3 regions of the Comamonas jiangduensis genome follow, and region 1 is predicted to be linked to each of the others. Evidence: predicted binding sites of a transcription regulator. Region 1 holds the regulator's gene; each other region holds the start of a gene.

Region 1 (7,479 bases):
ATCCAGCCACCAATGTGCTGGTTTGCGACGACGGGCTGCAGCACCACGCACTGGCACGCGACATAGAGATTTGCGTCTTCAACAACGAAGGCATTGGCAATGGCTGGCTGCTGCCTGCTGGCCCGCTGCGCGAAGCGTGGCCACGCCCGGTCACTGCTGCACTGTATTCCGCAGCGCGGCCGCCTTCAGGCACACCGGCCAGCATCCCGTGTTTTCATGTGCAGCGCCAATTGGCGCCCTATGCCATCACACGCAGCGGCCAGCGCGTGCCTTTGCAGAACTTGCAAAGCCAGCCACTGCACGCTTTGGCAGCCATTGCCCGCCCCGAAGATTTTTTTGCCATGCTGCGCGCCCAGTCTCTGGCATTGGCCAGCACCGAAGCCCTGCCAGATCACTACAATTTTGAAAGCTGGAAGCGCCCGTCTGGTGAGCGCATGCAAGTGATTTGCACCGAAAAAGATGCCGCCAAGCTCTGGCAGCAATGCCCTGACGCCTTGGCGGTGCCTTTGCACCTTCACGTGGATCAAGGCTATTTTGATCTGCTAGATAAGCATCCGTGCCTATCATCCCCCTCTTAATACAGAACACCACTGGTACACCGCTATGGACTCCAAACTGCTTGAACTCTTGGTCTGCCCCGTCACCAAAGGCCCTTTGCGCTTTGACAAAGAGCGCCAGGAGCTGATCTCGCAAAGCGCCCGCTTGGCCTACCCCGTGCGCGACGGCATGCCCATCTTGCTGGAAAACGAAGCCCGCCCCCTGGAAGACAGCGAACTGGAAGGCTAAACACCGTGGGCTTTACCGTTCTCATCCCCGCGCGACTGGCCTCCAGCCGTCTGCCCAACAAACCGCTGGCAGACATTGCAGGCTTGCCCATGGTGGTGCGTGTAGCACTGCAAGCACGCCAAAGTGCTGCCGACCGTGTGGTGGTGGCCGCCGACGATGCCTCTATCGTGCAAGCGTGTACCACCCATGGGGTCAAAGCGCTGCTGACCCGTGCTGACCACCCCAGCGGCAGCGACCGTTTGGCCGAAGCCTGCGCCCAATTGGGCCTGCATGGCGACGACCTGGTGGTCAACGTGCAAGGGGATGAGCCGCTGATAGACCCCGCCTTGATTGACGCCGTGGCACAGGTGCTTGCCTGCGCACCCAGTGCCAGCATGGGCACCGCCGCCCACCGCATTGCCACCCTGGCTGACTATCTGAACCCCAATGTGGTCAAAGTCGTGTGCAACGCCCAGGGCCTGGCGCACTACTTCAGCCGCGCCCCTATTCCCTTCAACCGCGACCATGCCGACACGCAATGGTGGAGCGAAAACAGCGACCACGCGCCGCTGCGCCATGTGGGTATATACGCGTACAAAGCGGGGTTTTTGCGCAGCTTTCCACAACTCACGCCTGCGCCCACGGAGCAGCTGGAATCACTGGAACAATTGCGCGCCCTGTGGCACGGCCATCAAATCGCCGTGCACATTACACGAAAGCCACCCGGCACAGGCGTAGACACGCCAGAAGATTTGGAACGTGTACGCACGCTCTTGCGCCACGCTTAAGCCAAAACATTTCAGGAATTTCTGAAAAATGAATGAAAAATAAGAGCAGTTAGCGCTTGAATTTCCAAGAGATGCCATGCATTCCAATGGCAAACTCAACACAGACATGCGCCAAATGCTCCTATTTTCAGAAATTACACAGCAATGTCTTCTACAAGACATATCTGTCAATTATCAACACAGTATGCTTTGTGTATAGCGAATAAGCACTCTGAGCACCGCCTGTCAAGTCACTGGCATCGCCCCCGAGAAACGACGCAGACGCGAAGTACTGGCAACTTTGTAAGTCAAAAATAAGGGCGTGCATGCTATCCTTGAACAGATATCAAGCGGTAGCCGCCTGCTTTTTTGCTGCATCAAAACGCCCCGCTTCGCCAAGAATTTCTATATATCGAGGATCTCCATGAAACTGATTTTGTTGGGCGCTCCCGGCGCCGGCAAAGGCACACAAGCTGCTTTTATTTGCCAGAAGTTCGGCATTCCCCAAATCTCCACGGGTGACATGCTGCGCGCCGCCGTGAAGGCTGGCACACCTTTGGGCCTGCAAGCCAAGGCCGTGATGGAAGCTGGACAGCTGGTGAGCGACGACCTAATCATCAACTTGGTCAAAGAACGCATCGCCCAAGCCGATTGCGCCAACGGTTTCTTGTTCGATGGCTTCCCCCGCACCATCCCACAGGCCGACGCCATGAAGGCTGCGGGCGTGGATCTGGACTACGTGCTGGAAATCGACGTTCCTTTTGACGCCATCATCGAGCGCATGAGCGGTCGCCGCTCGCACCCTGCATCGGGTCGCACCTACCACGTCAAGTTCAACCCACCGAAGGTGGAAGGCAAGGACGACGTGACCGGCGAAGACCTGGTACAGCGTGACGATGACAAGGAAGAGACTGTCAAAAAGCGTCTGGATGTGTACAGCAACCAAACGCGTCCTTTGGTGGACTACTACCAAGCTTGGGCCAAGCAAGACCCAGCCAAGGCTCCCCAGTACCGAGCCATCAGCGGCATGGGCTCTGTCGAAGAAATCACGGCGCGCGCTTTCCAAGCCTTGGGCGCCTGATCTTTTTACACACTCCATAAAAAAGCTGCCCTAGAGGCAGCTTTTTTATGTGCATTGCAGCCACGCAGCGCCACACGCATTCCACACGCAAAGCGTGTGCACTAGTTTTGCAGCAGCGCCAGCATCAGACTGATGCGTGCCTTGACAGGACCAAGCGGCGTCACCGCCGCGTCCTGCTCGCCATCGGCCAGCACAATCTGCCCCTGCTCGCAGCGCGTAGTCCGCCACACCATCACGCCTTGGGCCGTGGCACGCTGCAGTGCTTGCTGCAAGGCTTGGTGAATAGACCCATTGCCCGTGCCTGCCACCACGAGGCCCTGCACGCCCGCCACCACCAACGCATCTACCGCAGCAGGCCGCGCTGCCGCGGTACTGGTCACCAACTCCACCCACGGCCAATGCTGGGCATCGCGCTCCCACACTGCCGATGCCATTTCAGGCAATACCACGGCTGCAGATGCACGCTGCAGCCAACGCACACGCCCCTCCTCGACCCAAGCTACAGGCCCCTGTGCTCCAGAGGAGAAGGCATGTACGCGGTACGGATGCACCTTGCGCAGCCATTGCGCGCCATGCACCTCGCCCGCCGCAGTCACCCACACGCCGGCCACGCCATCAGCGGCACAAATCACTGCATCCCGCAAATTGGCAGGGCCGTCGACCGACAAAGCCGTGGCGGGGCGCATCGCACATGTCATGACCACAGGTTTCACCGGCCGCAGCACGCACTGCAAGAACCAAGCCGTCTCTTCCAATGTATCGGTGCCATGGGTAATCACTACACCTTCCACATCAGCTTGATCCAGCCATTTGCTGCACGCCTGCGCCAGCTGCTGCCAAGTCGTGATATCCATGTCTTTGCTGTCGAGTTGCGCAACCTGTTCAGCCTCGAATACGAAATGCTCTGGCAGGCAGTGGTCAACAATCGGCTGCAACAACTGTGCAACATCAATCTGCCCTGGCTGGTAGCCAACACCACCTCCATGGGCGCTGCCCTGGCCCGCAATTGTCCCCCCCATCCCCAAGATCACAATTTTTCTTGTTGTAGACACTTGCACACCTCACGAAACTGGTTAAAAATACAGGTACTGGATAAACAAACAGTTATCCTTCAAAAGGACAGGCATGGAGCACACCACCCTCACCCCCAGACAGCAGCAGATTCTGGATCTCATTCAAGAAGCCATCTCCCGCACAGGCGCGCCGCCAACACGCGCCGAGATTGCGCGCACCCTGGGGTTCCGGTCTGCCAATGCAGCAGAAGAGCACCTCAAGGCTTTGGCACGCAAAGGCGTACTTGAATTGGTCAGCGGCACTTCGCGTGGCATTCGCTTGGTCAGCGAGACCGTGCGCAACATTAACGCCGCCCGTGGCACACACTTTGACCTGCCAATGGCTGCCATGCAACCTCTTTGGTTACCGCTGGTGGGCCGCGTCGCTGCAGGGTCGCCCATTTTGGCGCAAGAGCACATTGACCAAAGTTTCGCCGTCGAGAGTTCCATGTTTGCCAGCAAACCCGACTACCTTTTGCGCGTGCGTGGCATGTCGATGCGCGATGCCGGCATCTTGGACGGGGATTTACTCGCGGTGCAATCCACCCGAGAAGCCCGCAACGGTCAAATCGTGGTGGCACGCCTCGGTGATGAAGTTACCGTCAAGCGTTTGCGCAAATCCGCTCACGGGATTGAGCTGCTGCCTGAAAACCCTGACTACCCCATCATCCAAGTCGGTGAAGAAGAAAATTTTGCGATCGAAGGCCTGGCGGTTGGCCTGATCCGCAACGCCATCCAGCTCTAAAAAAGCCATCCCCCCCTCCATGCATGCGGCCATTTGCGCTGCAGGGATTGCTGTCGCCTGTTTTATCTCAATTTCTCCACCAAGGAGTACGCCATGCACCTTTTGCACTGCCCATTGCCTCTGCCACATATCGAAACTGCGCGCACATCCGCCAGCAACCAAAATACTTTCTGCGATGTGTCGTTGCGCACCGTGACTTGCAAAACTTGCACCGGGAATGTCCGTTTAATGCGCCGCAGTAAAGACAAGGACAGCAATCGTTTTGCCTTATCCGGCAAATTAGCGGATGTTTGTGCGGCGCTGGATGCTTTGGCTGCGCAAGAAGTGCGCAACACATGGCGCGTCGCAGCACATTAATGCTGCACAACCCATCGTCCACCACACGCCACTCTTGGCCCTTCACCCAAACATCAAAAACACCTGACAACAAATAGCGTGAATAAGCCCGAATCAGTTCCCGATAATTGCTGCACGATGCAACCAACGGTTCTCACCGATTCATACAGTTGCGCCATACCCGCAGGAGGATTTATGAGCACTACGCCGTATTCCACATCACGCCAACCTGTTATGCCCAGCAGCGGCGGGTTAATGGGCCGCAGCTTCACCTACCGCACCGCTGAAAAAACCGATGTGCGCGTGACTTGGGAGCGCGCCAAGGCCCAGTTGCAACACCCACCCAAACCAGCTTAGGCACTTGCATGAAGTGCAAAAATAGGAGCTAGCAGCGCTTTTTCCGCTTAGCTCAAGAGCCTAATTGGCATATACCCCTCAACCGCTCGTGCAACTAAAACTGCACGAATGTCGCAGTTGCATACACGATATGCCCCTAACCACGGGCTTCATGCACTCAGGCTATAGGACAATACGCGGGGTACAGCAGTCCTTGCATGCTATTTGCAATGCATGCTTTTCTTGGCTCCAGCAGCAAGCCCCTATTGCCCATGAATATTGTCATCCTCGACGACTACCAAGATGCTGTGCGCAAGCTGCAATGCGCAGCGCTCTTGGATGGTTTTACGACCAAAGTCTTTACCAACACGGTCAAAGGTGTGGGTCAACTCGCGGTGCGCTTGCGCGATGCAGACGTCATCGTCCTGATACGAGAGCGCACGCCGATTAGCCGGCAATTGATTGAGAAACTGCCCAAGTTAAAACTTATTGCGCAGGTAGGCAAAGCAGGGCCCCACATCGACGTTCAGGCTTGCACCGACCACGGCGTTCTGATTGCAGAGGGCGTAGGCTCACCAGTTGCGCCTGCTGAGCTGACATGGGCACTCATCATGGCTGCCACAAGGCGCCTGCCGCAATACATCTCTAACCTCAAACATGGTGCATGGCAACAATCAGGGTTAAAGACAGCCTCTATGCCCCCCAATTTTGCCTTGGGTACCTCGCTGCGAGGGCGCACATTAGGCATTTGGGGTTATGGTCGAATCGGCCAGTTGGTGGCAGGCTATGGCAAGGCATTTGGCATGCAAGTCACCATCTGGGGCAGTGAATCTTCCCGCATAAAAGCCCAGCAAGATGGGTATGCGGCCGCTGCAAGCCAAGAATCCTTTTTTGCTCACAGCGACGTGCTGTCCTTACACCTGCGACTTAATGCGCAAACCCAACATATTGTGCAAGGCCAAGACCTAGCACTCATGAAACCCACAGCATTGCTGGTAAATACAGCACGTGCAGAACTGATAGCGCCCGATGCGCTGGTGACCGCCTTGCAGCGCGGCCGTCCCGGCTTAGCCGCTATTGACGTCTTTGAGAGCGAGCCTATTTTGCAAGGCCAGTCCCTGCTGCGGATGGAAAACTGCATCTGCACGCCCCACATTGGATATGTAGAGCAAGACAGCTATGAACTGTACTTCGGGGCTGCGTTTGACAACGTGCGTAACTTTGCACAAGGTACGCCTAGCAATATTTTGAACCCTGAAGCTGCACCACGTTAGGACAGCTGAGCATCAATCAAAGCTGATCGGTTTGGGAGCGCATATGCGCCAGCTCTTGGGCGATGGCCTCATGCACGGCACTGCTCACCAGGCGCTCAACATCAGCGCGAATCGCTTGATACAGCGATTGGGTGTGCAGTTGCACCATGTCTGCCAGCGCATAGCGCAAACGCTCCTCCAAAGTCTCATCCAGGCGAGCCATGACATTGGCCTGCATAGACTGCGCTATATCCACCAAGCACTGCTGCGTTGGCAGTTCTGGCGCGCCGGCAGTTTTCGCCAGAGGTGCTGCGGACTCCGCAACATCTTGCACAAACGGCGCATCCACCGGCTCTGGCAAATGCTCTTGCGACACAGCGAAGTTGGGAGCAGTCAGCATCGTCTCAGCGTCTGGAACTACATCAGTGAGCGTCGGCACGAAACGCGGAGGATGCCGTGTATCCATAGCAGCCATCACCGATCTCCTTGCAGTACCAAGTCAAACCGCTCAATCGCATGTCCTGCACTTTGGTAACTGCGCCAACGCCCACGGGCCAATGCACGATCTTGTTCATCAAAGCTGGACACCACCTCTACCACTTTGCTGAACGACTCAAAACCTTGTGGCATTTCCGGCCCCAAATTCAGCAGCACCTCACGGTGCGTGCTGAGCTGAGCAGCTTCCACCAGCACCACGGGAGCCAAAGCAAAAAGCTCTGCATCATCGCCTTGTACTGCATGGGCCAAAAACTCATGCCCTGCAAACTTCCACAGACGTGCAGACAGTTGCAGCAGCCGCTCCAGCGGAGCAACCACGGTCACACGTGCGTCGTGGCGCAATGCTTTGCGAATAAAACGGCACGCATAGTCCAACTTATCTGGTGCGTTGAAGTGAAAAGCCACCTGTGGGCTAGAGGTTGTGTCAGTCATCAGACTTGAAGCGCCTTCGCTTTTACCGCCGCTGTTTGAGGCGCCAATGCAGTCTTCGAGGCAGATTTGCGCGCAGGCTTGGTTGCCTCTGGCGCTTTACGCGTCTTGGCCACAGGTTGCTGCGCTGCATCCAGCAGATACTGCACCAGCAAAGGCACAGGACGACCTGTTGCCCCCTTTGCAGCCCCTTCCTTCCATGCGGTACCCGCGATAT
Region 2 (7,479 bases), on a different contig from region 1:
GCCCGGTGCCCGCCCCTTCGGCGCGCGCCAGCGACAGCAGCTGGTTGACGGTGTGCGTCGCCCGCATGCTGGAGCGCCCAATTTGCTCCAGAGAGCGCTTGAGCTCCCCCGTGCTGGTGCCTTCGCGCTGCGCCAGATCGGCCTGCATGCGCAGCCCCGCCAGCGGAGTTTTGAGCTGGTGCGCCGCATCGGCCAGAAAACGCTTTTGCGTGGCCAGCGACTCATTGAGGCGGCGCAGCAAGTCATTCACCGCATCCACCAGTGGCACCACTTCCATCGGCACCCCCCGGTGGTTCAGGGGCGACAAATCTTCGGGCTTGCGCGCGCGAATGCGCTCTTCCAGGCGGCTGAGCGGCTTGATGCCGCGCGCCAGTGCCAGCCACACCAGCAGCACCGCCAGTGGCAAGATGACGAACTGCGGCAGCATCACCCCCTTGATGATTTCCGCCGCCAGCACGCTGCGCTTTTCCCGCGTCTCGGCCACCTGCACCAGCGCCAGGGCGTTGTCCGTGCTCAACGGCAGGCGCACCCACATGGCAGCCACGCGAATGTCAATCCCGCGCAACTCATCATCGCGCAGCACCACCTCGCCAGCCGGCATGTTGTAGCGCGGGTGCGCAGCGGGAAAGTCGCGGTCGCCCGCCAGGAATTCGCCCTGGGGGTCCAGCACTTGGTAGAACACCATGTCGGATTCGTCGGCGCGCAAAATCTCCGAGGCAGGCTGCGGCAGGTTGAACTGGATGCGCCCATCCGGCTCCACGATGATGAGCTGGGCCAGCGCATGCACGTTGTACTCCAGCGCGCGGTCAAAGGGCTTATTGGCCAGCGACTGCGCCACCAGCCAGGTCAGCGCCAAGCTCACGGGCCACAGCAGCAGCAAGGGCGTGAGCATCCAGTCCAGAATTTCTCCGAACAAGGAACGCTGTTCACGCTGGAATATCTTCACAGTGCCTGCCCGTCTTTCAAGGCTTTTTGGCCTCTAGCGCTTACAGCACCAGCGCAGAAAGCTATGTTTTCAGAACCGCCCGCCCCTAGCAACTCGTAGGTTTGCGCCCCAAACGCAGCGCAACGCCGCAGGCAGCCCCAGCGGTACGACAAGGCAAAGCTACGGTGCATCAGGGATGGGAGAAACGGCGCTCAGGACGGTATTTTTTCGAGGCAATACCCCAGCCCCCGCACCGTGGCGATGCGAATCGGGCCGCGTTCGATTTTTTTGCGCAGGCGGTGGATATACACCTCAATCGCATTGTTGCTCACCTCTTCGCCCCACTCGCACAGGCGCTCCACCAACTGGTCTTTGCTCACCAGGCGACCAGCGCGCTGCAGCAGCACCTCCAGCAGGCCCAGTTCGCGCGCGCTCAACTCCACCATTTTGCCGTCAATGGTGGCCACCCGCCCGGCCTGGTCATACACCAAGGGGCCGTGTTTGATGGAGCTGCTTGTGCCCCCCATGCCACGGCGCGTCAGCGCGCGCACGCGCGCTTCCAGCTCTTGCAGGCTGAAAGGCTTGGCCATGTAGTCGTCTGCCCCAAAGTCCAGCCCTTGCACGCGCTCGTCCACGCTGTCTGCCGCCGTCAAAATCAGCACCGGCAAGCTGTCTCCCCGGCCCCGCATGCGTTTGAGCACTTCCAGCCCGTGCATGCGCGGCAGGCCCAAATCCAAAATCAGCAAATCAAACTGGTTGTTGGTGACCAGGGCGGTGTCGGCCTCAATGCCGTTGGCCACGTGGTCCACCACGGCTCCGGCACCGCGCAGACTGCGCAGCAAACCATCGGCCAGTACTTGATCATCTTCTGCAATGAGGATGCGCATTGCTTGTCTCCTTGCTGCACCGCGCTCTGGGGTCGCTGGCTGCAGCGTGCCTGCCACTTCACACCGGATGCCCGTTCAGAGGCACCACCTGTCACCCAATTCTAGAAGTCGGCACGCACGCGCCCTACAGGTGTTTACGCGGGTGCTGCGCTGCAACACAGAACGCAGCGACTGCCCGGCAAGAGGGCTGCTGGCCAAGCGCTGAAGCACCGATCCCCCCACCCGGCACATCGAAGAGGTGCGTCGGAGGCAAGGTGCGAAACCGCAGGCTGGCTCAGCGTACGAGCAGGCGCAGCAACGACGTATCCCGGGCGGGATTGGCGGGTCTAAGCCACGCCACCCACCTCGCTGCCGTAAGCCTCCAGACCAATGCGCACCACCGTGGCCACGTCTTGGCCCACCGCCTCCACAAACTCGGCCTCGGCCTGCTGCACCGCACGCTGAAAGGCCGCATGCCACTCACGTCCGGCGTCGGTATAGCGCACGCGCTTGGCACGGCGGTCATGGGGATCGGCCTCGCGCAGCACCAGCCCCCAGGCCTCGCACTGGTCCACCACATCCAGCATGGCCTGCTTGCTCATGCCCGCGCGCTCGGCCAGATCGGTAATGCGGTCGCCCTGCAGCGACAGGTGGCGCGTGATGTGAATGTGCGCCGCGCCCACCTTGTCGCGCACCGCCAGATTGGACAGCGCCAGCGGCGTTTCATCGTCTTGCGCCATCAGGCTGCGCACCCGCGCATCGAACTTGCGCAGCGCATGGCCCAGCAAGCGCCCGAAATGCGTTTGCCGCCACGCTTCATCGGCCTGCAAAGAAGGAGATTTCACAGACATAGTCAGTTTTACGAATAGTCATGCAACTTGACTATATATATTTTTAAAAGCCCCTACACTACTGTTCAAGCATCCAGCCTGTGAACAACCACAGGGGGTGCACTTGTGAAGTCCGCCCTCTCTTTCTTCAAGGAAACGCCATGAACGCCGTCGCACGCAACACCCCTGACGCCAACAGCGAAAAATCCAAAGCACTGGCCGCCGCGCTGGCCCAAATTGAAAAGCAATTTGGCAAAGGCACCATCATGAAGCTGGGCGAAGGCGAAGCGATTGAAGACATCCAGGTGGTGTCCACTGGCTCGCTGGGGCTGGACATTGCCTTGGGCGTGGGTGGCTTGCCCCGTGGCCGGGTGATTGAAATCTACGGCCCCGAATCTTCGGGCAAGACCACGTTGACGCTGCAAGTGATTGCCGAAATGCAAAAACTGGCCGGCACGTGCGCCTTCATCGACGCCGAGCACGCGCTGGACACCGGCTACGCCCAAAAGCTGGGCGTGAACCTGAACGACCTGTTGATCAGCCAGCCGGACACCGGCGAACAAGCGCTCGAAATTTGCGACAGCCTGGTGCGCTCGGGCGCGGTCGATCTGATCGTCATCGACTCGGTGGCGGCTTTGGTGCCCAAGGCCGAAATTGAAGGCGACATGGGCGACAGCCTGCCCGGTTTGCAAGCTCGCTTGATGAGCCAAGCCCTGCGCAAGTTGACGGCCACCATCAAAAAGACCAATTGCACGGTCATTTTCATCAACCAGATCCGTATGAAGATTGGCGTGATGTTCGGCTCGCCCGAAACCACCACCGGCGGTAACGCGCTGAAGTTCTACGCCTCGGTGCGTCTGGACATCCGCCGCACCGGCACCATCAAAAAGGGCGACAACGCGATTGGTAACGAAACCAAGGTCAAGGTCGTCAAGAACAAGGTATCGCCTCCCTTCAAGACCGCCGAGTTCGACATTCTGTTTGGTGAAGGCATCAGCCGCGAAGGTGAAATTTTGGACATGGCGGTCGAAGCCAAGCTGCTGGAGAAATCTGGCGCCTGGTACGCCTACAACGGCGAAAAGATTGGCCAAGGCCGTGACAACGCCCGCGAGTTCCTCAAAGAAAACCGTGCGCTGGCCATCGAAATTGAAAACAAGGTGCGCGAAAGCCTGGGTATCAGCTTGGTAGCCACGGGTGAAGGCGATGCACCCAACAAACCAGCCAAGGGCAAAAAGGCCGACAAGACAGCCGCCAGTGCTGCCGACGAAGACGGCGTGATCGGTTAATCAAGTTCAGCATCAAAAAGGCTGCTGGCGCTTACCTATCAAGCGTCAGCAGCTATTTTTTTAATACCATGGGTTTTCACAAGCTATCACTGACGGGCCGTGCCCTCAAACTGCTCTCACAGCGCGAACACTCGCGACTGGAGCTGGAGCGCAAGCTGGCACCGCACGTGGAAGAAGGGGAAGACCTCGGTGCCGTGCTGGACGCGCTGGAAGCCAAAAACTTCATCAACCCCGAGCGCGTAGCGCAATCGGTGCTGTACCGGCGCAGCAGCAAACTGGGCACCAGCCGCGTGCTGCAAGAGCTGCGTAGCAAAGGGTTGGATGACGACACCGTGCGCGCTGCGGCCGAGCAACTCAAAGACACCGAGCACGCGCGCGCCTGGGAGGTCTGGCTGCGCAAGTTTGGCGAGGTGCCCACCACGCCGCAGGAACGCATGAAGCAGATGCGCTTTCTGGCCAGCCGTGGCTTTGGCGGCGAGGTGGTCAACAAGGTGGTGCGCGGCCAAGCGCCGCAAGCCGACTAAACGCCGCAGCCTCCCAAGCACCGCGGCACACTCAGCCAACCAGCAAACCCAGGCTGCCGCAGACCACCATCACCAGCAAACCACCGATCACCCAAGCGCCATAGCGCCAGCCCCCGCTGGCCAAGGCCAGCACACCTTTGCTAACGCAACTGGCCGCCAGCACGGCCCCAATGCCCCAGCGCGCCACCTCCACTTGCATGCTGCCGTTGGCAAACAATTGCGCCACCCCTGCGGCAGCGGCCTGCACTTCGGCCAGCGCCACCATCACCGCCGCCGCCAGTGCGCCGGCATGCCCAAACCTGTGTCCCAACCACGCTGCCAGCAACGACACGCCGGCAATCAAGCCGGCAATCAGCAAAGCATGCGTCAGTTTGAAAGCTCCGGATTTTTCGGGCGCCTGCACATGGGAGGCATCGGCATGGACATGGGTATGCGCCTTGGCCAGCAGCACCGCCGTCACCGCCAGCAAGCCCAGCACCGCCCCCGCAAAGCCCCATTGCACGGCTTGCAACAAGGCAGGCGACACCGTGGCAACCACGGCCACAAACAGCAGCAGTGAGGCCAAATTGGCCAGCAGCGCCGCTGCCGCACAGGGCAGGGTCAGGCGCTGGTCCGCTTGGGCTTGCTGGCCCAAGCTGGTGACTGCCGCTGTCGAAGACGCAAAACCCGCACAAAACCCGGCAATGGCCAGTCCCCAGCGCGCCCCCAGAATGCGCTGCGCAAAGTGGCCCACCATGCCCACCGCCATCACCAGCACCACAATGCGCCAGACCATCATGGGGCTCACGGCGCCCCAGGGGTCGATGGCTTCGCTGGGGAGCAAAGGCATCACCACCAGTGCGGCGGCCCCCAGCAGCAGGGCATCTTGAATTTCTTTTTCACTGATCCATTCGCGGCTGATTTTTTGCAGCGGCGCCTTGGCCTGCAACAAAATCGCCACCACCACGCCCAAGGTGGCGGCCAGCGCGGGCTCTTTGGCCGCCAGGCCACCCAGCACCATCACCATGAGCACGGCCACCTCTCCGGTCATGCCAGGGTCGTCCTTGGCACTGAGCAGGTAGGTGGCCAGCGTCAGCGCCGCCATCGCCACCAGTGCGGCAATGAACACCGGTACGCCCAGCTGCCAGCTGATACAGCCCAGCAACGCCACCAGCGCGTGCGTGCGCGTCCCCGCAGGCAACAGATGCGGCGGCTGGGTGCGCTCGCGCACCACACCAATCATCAGGCCAATGCCCAAGGCGGTCAGCAAGGCTGTGCTGGTGTGGCTCCAGTCCAAATCCATCACGTTTTTCAGATCCATGCAGACAGCCCCCCGTGCGACCAAGTAGCGCAGATTATGAGCGGCTACGCGTAGCGGCCCAGCAGACCAAAGAACCCGCCGTGACCAAGACCACGCCCTGCCAAAACGGCAGGCCCGGCTGCACCGCCAGCCACACGCTGGCCCACAGCGAAGACAGCACGGGCGTGAAATACGAGCCCGCGGCCATCACCGCCAGATTGCCGCGCTGAATGCCGTGCTCCCAGCAGCCGTAGCCCAGCGCAGTCAGCGCGCCAATGGCCAGCACCTGCGCTGCGGTGCCCCAACTCCAGCGCATGGGCACGGTATCCAGCGCCAGCCACTGCACCCACAGCAGTGCCGCCGTGAGCAGCAAAAACAAACCCACACCGTTGAACCCGCCGCCGTGCATGCGCGCCAGCACCGAATACGTGGGCCACATCAACGCCGCGCCAAAGGCCAGGGCGTAGGCCAGCGGGTTGGCCGCCATGTGCGCGGCAAAGCTGTACCACCACGGCCCAGCAGGCCCCGCCGCCGCATTGCCATCAGCACCCACCACCAGCACCAGCCCCCACAGACACAGCGCCACGCCGGGCCACAGCCACCAGCGTGCCTGCTGCTGGCGGCACAGCACGGCCAGCACAATCGTCAGGCAGGGCCACAGGTAGTTGATCATGCCCAGCTCCATGGACTGGGGGCGGTCATGCGCCAGCCCGATCGCGACCGACAGACAGATCTCATAGCACGCAAACAGCAGCCCGCACACCACCAGATACACGCGCGAGATGCCGCGCAGCTGCGCAGGCGTGGGCAGTCCTTGGACCAGCAGCACCAACACCGCGCTGACACTGTAGAGCACCGCCGCACCGCCCAGGGCACCCAGCGCCTCAGCCACCGAGCGCATCAGGCCGACGGTGGCACTCCAGCACAGCACGGCCACCAACCCCACCAAGGTGGCGCGCTGTACGGCAGCCGGTGTGACTGAAATGGGCGCCACCGAAGCGGCGGCAGCAGAAGCAGGGACGGAATCAGACATGCATTCAACCAAAGTAGTAAAAAAAGTAGCTGCCCGCGCTGGATAAACAACGGCTTCAATGCGTTATCCACTCAGAAACCAAGCCACACAATCGCAGGCAGCTATATTTTTCTAAAGCGCACATTCGTAAAAAAAGCGGCCCGCAGGCCGCTTTGCACACAGGGCAGACGCGCAGTTTACAAACCCAGCATCAGTTGCAAATTCTGTACCGCGGCGCCGCTGGCGCCCTTGCCCAGATTGTCCAGACGCGCAATCAGCACGGCCTGGCGGTATTGCTCATTGGCAAACACGCGCAGCTCCAGCTGGTTGGTGCCCGCCAGGGTGTCGGCGGCCAGCTTGTTGTCGGCCGTGGGCGGCAGCACCTTGACCCAGTTGGCCGGGGTGTTGGTCTGGGCGTAGTGGCTGGCCAGGGCGTCGTGCAGATCGGCGGCCTTGGGCGCGCCGGGCAACAAGTCCAAGTGCAGGGGCAGTTGCACCAGCATGCCCTGGGCGTAATTGCCCACGGCGGGGATGAACACGGGGCGGCGGGTCAGACCGGTGTAGCGCAAGATTTCGGGGATGTGCTTGTGTGACAGGCCCAGCGCGTAGGCTTCGTAGGGCGCGGCGCCGCCCGCCTCGTAGGCCTCGATCATGCTGCGGCCACCACCGCTGTAGCCCGACACGGAAGGCAGGCTCAGGCCGCAGTCTGCCGGGATCAGGCCCGCATCCACCAGCGGGCGCAGCAGCGCGATCGCGC
Region 3 (7,479 bases), on a different contig from region 1:
ACGCCTTCCTTGGCGGCTTTGTCGAGGATGGCATTGAGCTCGCCCTCATCCAGTGCGTACACCTTGGCCGCTGGCTTTTTGCCGCGGGCAGGTACATCGACCCGGAACAGCGGCGGCAGGGCGATGTACACATGGCCAGTTTCAATCAGCTTGGGGAAGTGTTTGAAGAACAGCGTGAGCAGCAGCACCTGGATGTGGGAGCCGTCCACGTCCGCATCGCTCAAGATGCAAATCTTGCCGTAGCGCAGGCCGGAGAGGTCGGGCTCGTCGTGGGGGCCATGGGGATCGACACCAATCGCTACCGAAATGTCGTGCACCTCGTTGTTGGCAAACAGGCGGTCACGGTCCACTTCCCAGGTGTTGAGCACCTTGCCGCGCAGCGGCAGCACGGCTTGCGTCTCTTTGTTGCGGCCCATTTTGGCGGAGCCACCGGCGGAGTCGCCCTCCACCAGAAACACCTCGTTGTCGGCAATGTCGCGGCTTTCGCAATCGGTGAGCTTGCCCGGCAGCACGGCCACGCCGCTTCCCTTGCGCTTTTCCACCTTCTGGCCCGCTTTTTGGCGGGTTTGCGCGGCCTTGATGGCCAACTCGGCCAGCTTTTTGCCGTGCTCCACATGGGCGTTGAGCCACAGTTCCATGGCGGGCTTCACAAAGCCCGAGACCAGACGCACGGCATCGCGGCTGTTGAGCTTTTCTTTGACCTGGCCCTGGAATTGCGGATCGAGCACCTTAGCGCTCAGCACAAAGCTGGCACGCGCGAACACGTCGTCGGGCATGAGCTTGACGCCCTTGGGCAGCAGCGCATGCAACTCGATAAAACTTTTGACGGCCTGGAACAGACCATCGCGCAGGCCGCTTTCGTGCGTGCCGCCGGCGGTGGTGGGAATCAGGTTGACATAGCTCTCGCGCATGGGCGCGCCCAGCTCGGTAAAGGCCAGGCACCACGCGGCACCCTCGCCTTCACTAAAAGCTTCGCTGTGCTTGTCGGCATAGCCTTCGCCTTCGAGCAGCGGGATGACGGCGTCGGCGGTGAGGGATTGCTCCAGATAGTCTTTGAGGCCGCCCTTGTATTGCCACTGCTGAACGTCTTTGTTTTTCTCGTTGGTCAGCGTGACGCTGACGCCGGGCATGAGCACGGCCTTGGAGCGCAGCAGGTGCACCAGCTCGCCCATGGGCAGGTTGGCGCTGTCAAAGTATTTAGCGTCGGGCCACACGCGCACCGTGGTGCCTTGCTTGCGGTCGCCGCTGGCGATGGGGCGGGTGATGAGGGGCTCCACCACATCACCGCCCGAGAAGGTCAAGCTGGCGACTTGGCCATCACGGAACACCGTGACTTCCAAGCGTGTGGACAGCGCATTCGTCACCGACACGCCCACGCCGTGCAGACCGCCCGAGAAGCTGTACGCACCGCCATTGCCTTTGTCAAACTTGCCGCCCGCGTGCAGGCGGGTGAAGACCAATTCCACCACCGGCGCCCCTTCTTCCGGGTGCAGGCCGAAGGGAATGCCACGGCCATCGTCTTCGACACTGACCGAGCCGTCGGCGTGCAACGTGACTTTGATTTTTTTGCCGTATCCGGCCAGGGCTTCGTCGGCCGCGTTGTCGATCACCTCTTGCAGGATGTGCAAGGGGTTGTCGGTACGGGTGTACATGCCGGGGCGCTGCTTGACGGGCTCCAAGCCCTTGAGGACGCGGATTGAGCCTTCCGAATAAGCGGATGCAGAAGTAGAGGGTTTAGCTGCCATGGGGGCGGATTGTAGTTCCGGCCACAGCTCGGTGCTGGATAAATTCACAGTAACCAATCGGGAACTCCGGCTTGCGCAAAACAACCATCGTGCCATTCGATGGCTGCTTTGCGCAATCCGTATCCCGTATGTTGCAGCTTTGCGCAGCGTGTTTCGCTACATTGCGGCATATGCAATACAACACACCACCGTCATCCACGCAGCGTTTGCCCATGCTGCAAGTCCTGCTGTGCGGGGGCATGGTCGTCACACTGGCCATGGGCATACGCCACGGCTTTGGCCTGTGGCTGCTGCCCATCACGCAAGACATGGGCTGGACGCGCGAGAGCTTTTCGCTGGCAATTGCCATCCAGAACCTGTCGTGGGGAGTGTTTGGCATTTTTGTCGGCATGATTGCCGACCGCATCGGCGCCTTCAAGGTGCTGCTGTGTGGCGCGGTGCTGTATGCACTGGGGCTGGTGGGCATGGCCTTGTCGCCCAATACCTTGTTGTTTGCCTTGACCACCGGCGTGGTGATTGGCGCGGCGCAGGCCGGTACCACCTATGCCGTGATCTACGGCGTGCTAGGGCGCCAGATTCCGCCCCAGCGCCGCAGCTGGGCCATGGGGGTAACGGCAGCGGCGGGCTCGTTTGGCCAATTTTTCATGGTGCCCGTCGAAGGCACGCTGATTGCACAGTTTGGCTGGAGCAATGCCTTGCTGATTTTGGCGGCGATGGTCCTCATCATTGCCGTGCTGGCCTTTGGCCTGCGCGAGCCCGGCTTTGGCGCGGGCGCTGCGCCACAGCGTGAGCAAACCGTGGGCCAAGCACTCAAAGAAGCATGGACCAACCCCAGCTTTGTGCTGCTGCTCTGCGGTTACTTTGTCTGCGGCTTTCAGGTGATGTTCATCGGCGTGCACATGCCCAGCTACCTGAAAGACTTTGGCCTGCCACCGCACGTGGCCAGCATTGGCCTGGCGCTGGTGGGGCTGTTCAATATTTTTGGCACTTACCTGGCGGGCCATCTGGGCCAAAAATACCCCATGCACAAGCGCTATGTGCTGTCGGGCATTTACGGCATGCGCTCCGTGGTCACCATCCTGTTCTTGCTGCTGCCGCTGACGCCTTGGTCGGTCTACCTCTTTACTGCGGCCATGGGCTTTCTGTGGTTGTCGACCGTGCCGCTGACCAATGCCACCATTGCCCAGATTTTTGGGGTGCAGCACCTATCCATGCTGGGCGGCTTTGTCTTCTTCAGCCACCAGATCGGCAGTTTTATGGGGGTGTGGCTGGGCGGCTACCTGTACGACGTGAATGGCAACTACCACATGGTGTGGTACTTGTCGATTGCCCTGGGCGTGTTTGCCGCACTGGTCAATCTGCCTGTGCGTGAAGCCCCCCTGCAGCGCAAAACCGCCGTCGCCGCTTAATATGACTGGCATGACGCCCGCACCCCACACCCCTCCCCACGCTGCACCGCTGCCCACGTGGCTGCGGGCGCTAATTTGGGCCGTCGTGCTGGCTGCCTTGCTGGCGGTGTTTGCACTGTACACACGCCCGGAATTCATGCTCACGCTGGCCGACCAGGTGTGGGCCTGCTTTTGAGCTGAGCCACGCGCTCCCACGTGAAGCCGCCTTACCCTGGCCCTGGACGGATGCTGCTACTGCAGCCGTGGTTTGCCCAGGCCTTGTGCGGCGCTGGCCTATAGTTGGCAGCACTATGCCGAGTTCTTTGCCCCCTTCGCCCCCTGCCACAGCCAGCGTGGCTGCGCCCTCTGAATGGATTCAACGCTTTGCCCACTTGCTGCCTTCACAGGCCCACGTTTTGGACGTGGCTTGCGGCACTGGCAGGCATGCGGCCTATCTGCAAGGTTTAGGCCATCGCGTGACAGGGATTGACCGCAACCCTGACGCACTGGCCCAGCTACCCGCAAGCATCCAGGCGGTGCAAGCCGATATCGAAAATGCAGCATGGCCGCTGCCGGGCCAGCAGTTTGATGCGGTGGTGGTCACCAACTACCTGTGGCGCCCCCTGTGGCCGCAGTTGCTGGCCAGCGTGCGCGAAGGTGGCGCACTGCTTTATGAAACGTTTGCCCAAGGCAACGAAGCCTACGGCAGACCCTCGCGCCCCGATTTCTTGCTTGCCCCCGGCGAATTGCTGCAAGTGTGCGCAGGCTGGCACATCGTGGCTTACGAACACGGGCTTCGCACAGCACCCGAGCGCGTGGTGCAACGCATGGTGGCGATCAATGCTAGGCATGCTACACCGCCTCCTTTACCGCTGATGGCGTCGCCCTTGCCAGCGCACATCTAAAACAGGAGCTGCCAGCGCAGTAAGAATCAACTTTTGCGATAGATTCATCCTCAAAAACGCTGTATAACTTGCGCTAACAGCTACTTTTTTCAAAGCATCTGCTTGGACTAGCGTGACCCGCGCATGTTGCCTAGGGTCAACGCGCATACATTGCTTGCGATGTCCGTTTGCGCAGTCGTTAGAATGCCCTTTTTCCGTTTTCTCTTGCGGTCATGACCACATCTACAGTCGCCTTGAAAGGCAGCATCGTCGCCCTTGTCACCCCTATGCACGAGGACGGTAGCGTCGACTACCCCAGCCTGCGCAAATTGATTGACTGGCATGTTGCCGAAGGCACCAACTGCATTGGCGTCGTGGGCACCACGGGTGAATCCCCTACCGTGAACGTGGAGGAACATTGCGAAATCATTCGCGTGTCCGTGGAGCAAGCCGCAGGCCGCGTGCCCGTGATGGCTGGCTGCGGTGCCAACAGCACGCATGAAGCGATTGAGCTGGCCAAATTTGCCAAGAGTGTGGGTGCCGACAGCCAGCTGCAAGTGGTGCCCTACTACAACAAGCCTACGCAAGAAGGCCAGTACCAGCACTTCAAGGCCATTGCAGAAGCCGTGGGCGACCTGCCCATGATGCTCTACAACGTGCCCGGCCGCTCCGTGGCCGATATGCAGCACGACACCGTGCTGCGCCTGGCGCAAATCGACTCCATCTTCGGCATCAAGGAAGCCACCGGCAACATCGAACGCGCCCAGTGGCTGATCCGCGATGTGCCCCAGGGCTTTGGCGTGTACTCCGGTGACGACCCCACCGCCGTAGCCCTGATGCTGTGCGGCGGCCACGGTAACGTCTCGGTGACGGCCAACGTCGCTCCGCGCCTGATGAGCGAGCTGTGCGCCGCAGCGCTGGCTGGCAACATCCAGCGCGCCATGGAAATCCAGTTCAAGCTCATGCCTTTGCACAAGCACTTGTTCATCGAAGCCAACCCCATCCCCGTCAAATGGGCCGTGGCACGCATGGGCCACTGTGGCGGCACGCTGCGCCTGCCCATGACCGAGTTGTCGGCCGCGTACCAGCCTGTGGTAGAAACCGCGCTGCGCAATGCAGGTTTGATTTAATTCGCATTGCTTTAACCGTCTTTGCATCACCCGAGGAATTTCCGCGTGAAAGTGACCCAAACTACCGCCCGCTTAAGCCTGATCGGCTTGGCCGTCGCACTGTCTGCATGCTCCGTCATCGAAGAGAGCAAGATCGACTACAAGAGCGCCAAGAAGGCCAGCACGCTGGAAGTCCCTCCAGACCTGACACAGCTGACCAAAGACACCCGCTACAGCGCAGCGCCTGACCGCTCCGTCTCTGCGGTGGCTTTGCAAGCAGGCCAAGCCCAGGTGCCCACGGTGGAGCGCGCAGCGCCCCTGCAAGTGGGGGATGTCGAAATCAAGCGCGATGGCGACAAGCGCTGGCTGGTGGTAAGCCGCCCTGTCGACCAGCTGTGGGAACCTACCCGCGAGTTCTGGCTGGACCACGGCTTTAACCTGTCGCAGGAAAAAGCCGATCTGGGCATCATCGAAACCGAATGGGCCGAAAACCGCGCCAAGTTGCCGCAAGACATCATTCGCTCCACGCTGGGCAAGGTGTTTGACTCGCTGTACTCCACTAGCGAGCGTGACCGCTTCCGCACGCGCCTGGAGCGCCGTGCGGACGGCAAGACCGAGATCTACATCACCCACCGTGGCATGGAAGAGGTCTACAGCAACAGCAACAAGGACTCCACCATCTGGCAGCCTCGCCCTTCGGATCCAGAGCTGGAAACCGAATTCCTGCGCCGCCTGATGATCAAGCTGGGCACCACCGAAGAGCAATCGCGCGCTTTGGTCGCTGCCGACAAGGCAACCACGGTGCAAGCTGCACCTTCGGCCAAAGTCAGCACCATCAACGGTCAACCCACCGTGCAACTGGCTGAGCCTTTTGACCGTGCATGGCGCCGTGTGGGTGTGGCCTTGGATCGCACGGGCTTTACCGTGGAAGACCGTGACCGCTCCAAGGGCGTGTACTACGTACGTTACGTAGCACCCAACCCAGATACGCAAGAAAAGAAAAAGGGCTGGTTCAGCGGCTGGTTCAGCTCCAAGCCCGAAAACAAGCCAGGTCAGTACCAAATTGCGGTGCGCAGCGAAGGCGAGCAAACCCAGGTGACAGTACTGGACTCCAAGGGACAGCCCGAAAAACAAGCTGCACAGCGCATCGTGCGTGTGATCGCAGACGATCTGAAGTAATTACAGGCTTCAGCGCCACCGCTCCAAAAACCGCTTGCCGCATGCAAGCGGTTTTTTTATGCACAGCTGCAGCGGCAGCAACAGCCTCATTGCATACGTGGCTGCGCTTACATGCCAGCAGCAACAACACACACCGACAGATCAAAAGACAAAAAGAAAAACCCGCTCTGCGCATGCACACAGCGGGTTTTTCTTGGCTTACTCCGGCCGAAGCAGGAGCAACGCTGAATTACTTAGCGGATTCGATAGCAGACTTGGCAGCTTCAGCAGCCTTGTCAGCTTCAGCCTTGGCGGCGTCAACAGCTTGCTCAGCAGCAGGAGCAACGGCTTCAGCCGCAGGAGCAGCAGCTTCAGGAGCGGCTACAGGTGCTTCCACAGCAGGAGCTGCAGCTTCAGGAGCGGGTGCTTCCACAGCAGGAGCTGCAGGTGCCACAGGAGCTTCTTCCTTCTTGCCGCAAGCGACCAGAGCAGCAGAAGCGATAACGGTTGCCAAGATGAAAGCGTTCTTCATATCTATACCTCTAAGGGTTGAGAAAGGGTGCAGCGCCGTACCCATGCACGGCCAATCTGCCGCCAGCGCTGTGCCCGAAATGGACATCGTATGCACGCTAGCTTTCCCTCATCAACGCCCGCGTTACATGTTTGGTTTACAAGGCGAGTAACAGCAATTTGTAACTTTGTGTATTTCAAGCATTCACGCTATCGGCCCACCCCGCATCCACCCACTCCGAAAGCAGCTCAAGCGCATCGTCGCTGAACTGCTGCACCTCGCGCTCGCTCAAAGCGCGGGTATCGGCCAGTTTCTGCATCAGCTTGGCGTCTTTGCCGCCCGCCAGATAGCTCTCGCCGTTGATAAAAATGTGCTTGGCGTCATACATCATGCGGGTGCGGCGGTTCAGGCGCACACCTTCAATCATGGCAAAGCCCTCGGCAGGCTCAAACCAGACATTGGGCTTGGGGTCGGTCATGTACTCCCCCAAGGCGCGCTCCAGCGCCAGGGGTTCGGCCAACGCCTTCTTCAAGGCCTCGCGGGCAAACTCGTACATATCTGCCGGAATCAGGCCCGGGTTTTCTACGGCGGCTTGCTTGGGGTCCTTGTAGACCACGTCTTTGGGGCACTCATCGGGCGCATCGGACATGCGCAGGAAGATTTCACGCGCCATCTCGTCTTGCT

What was found. Region 1 encodes LexA, which represses DNA repair genes until DNA is damaged. Its sites were predicted from a motif close to ACTGTATNNNNATACAGT; they were not measured.
Region 2: recA (recombinase RecA) is a predicted target of LexA. The motif match lies at 2,703-2,720, and genes of this name have one in related genera.
Region 3: QEP12_RS09075 (DNA topoisomerase IV subunit B) is a predicted target of LexA. The motif match lies at 1,779-1,796, and genes of this name have one in related genera.

The regions. Positions count from the first base shown of each region.
Region 1 is NZ_JARXOV010000023.1:34,764-42,242, reverse strand. It holds gene lpxK (tetraacyldisaccharide 4'-kinase) at 1-578, shown strand, start outside; gene QEP12_RS15730 (Trm112 family protein) at 604-786, shown strand; gene kdsB (3-deoxy-manno-octulosonate cytidylyltransferase) at 792-1,553, shown strand; gene adk (adenylate kinase) at 1,957-2,613, shown strand; gene QEP12_RS15715 (asparaginase) at 2,715-3,665, opposite strand; gene lexA (transcriptional repressor LexA) at 3,739-4,410, shown strand; gene QEP12_RS15705 (hypothetical protein) at 4,504-4,767, shown strand; gene QEP12_RS15700 (hypothetical protein) at 4,942-5,103, shown strand; gene QEP12_RS15695 (D-2-hydroxyacid dehydrogenase family protein) at 5,355-6,356, shown strand; gene QEP12_RS15690 (hypothetical protein) at 6,373-6,810, opposite strand; gene QEP12_RS15685 (DNA polymerase III subunit chi) at 6,810-7,265, opposite strand; gene QEP12_RS15680 (leucyl aminopeptidase) at 7,265-7,479, opposite strand, start outside.
Region 2 is NZ_JARXOV010000005.1:119,330-126,808, reverse strand. It holds gene QEP12_RS06005 (sensor histidine kinase) at 1-946, opposite strand, end outside; gene QEP12_RS06000 (response regulator) at 1,138-1,812, opposite strand; gene QEP12_RS05995 (MarR family winged helix-turn-helix transcriptional regulator) at 2,139-2,642, opposite strand; gene recA (recombinase RecA) at 2,783-3,907, shown strand; gene recX (recombination regulator RecX) at 3,976-4,431, shown strand; gene QEP12_RS05980 (MgtC/SapB family protein) at 4,463-5,731, opposite strand; gene yddG (aromatic amino acid DMT transporter YddG) at 5,766-6,743, opposite strand; gene argC (N-acetyl-gamma-glutamyl-phosphate reductase) at 6,920-7,479, opposite strand, start outside.
Region 3 is NZ_JARXOV010000009.1:82,596-90,074, forward strand. It holds gene QEP12_RS09075 (DNA topoisomerase IV subunit B) at 1-1,745, opposite strand, end outside; gene QEP12_RS09080 (MFS transporter) at 1,958-3,154, shown strand; gene QEP12_RS09085 (hypothetical protein) at 3,165-3,329, shown strand; gene QEP12_RS09090 (class I SAM-dependent methyltransferase) at 3,445-4,038, shown strand; gene dapA (4-hydroxy-tetrahydrodipicolinate synthase) at 4,251-5,147, shown strand; gene bamC (NlpB/DapX family lipoprotein) at 5,199-6,305, shown strand; gene QEP12_RS09105 (hypothetical protein) at 6,535-6,816, opposite strand; gene QEP12_RS09110 (cupin domain-containing protein) at 6,992-7,479, opposite strand, start outside.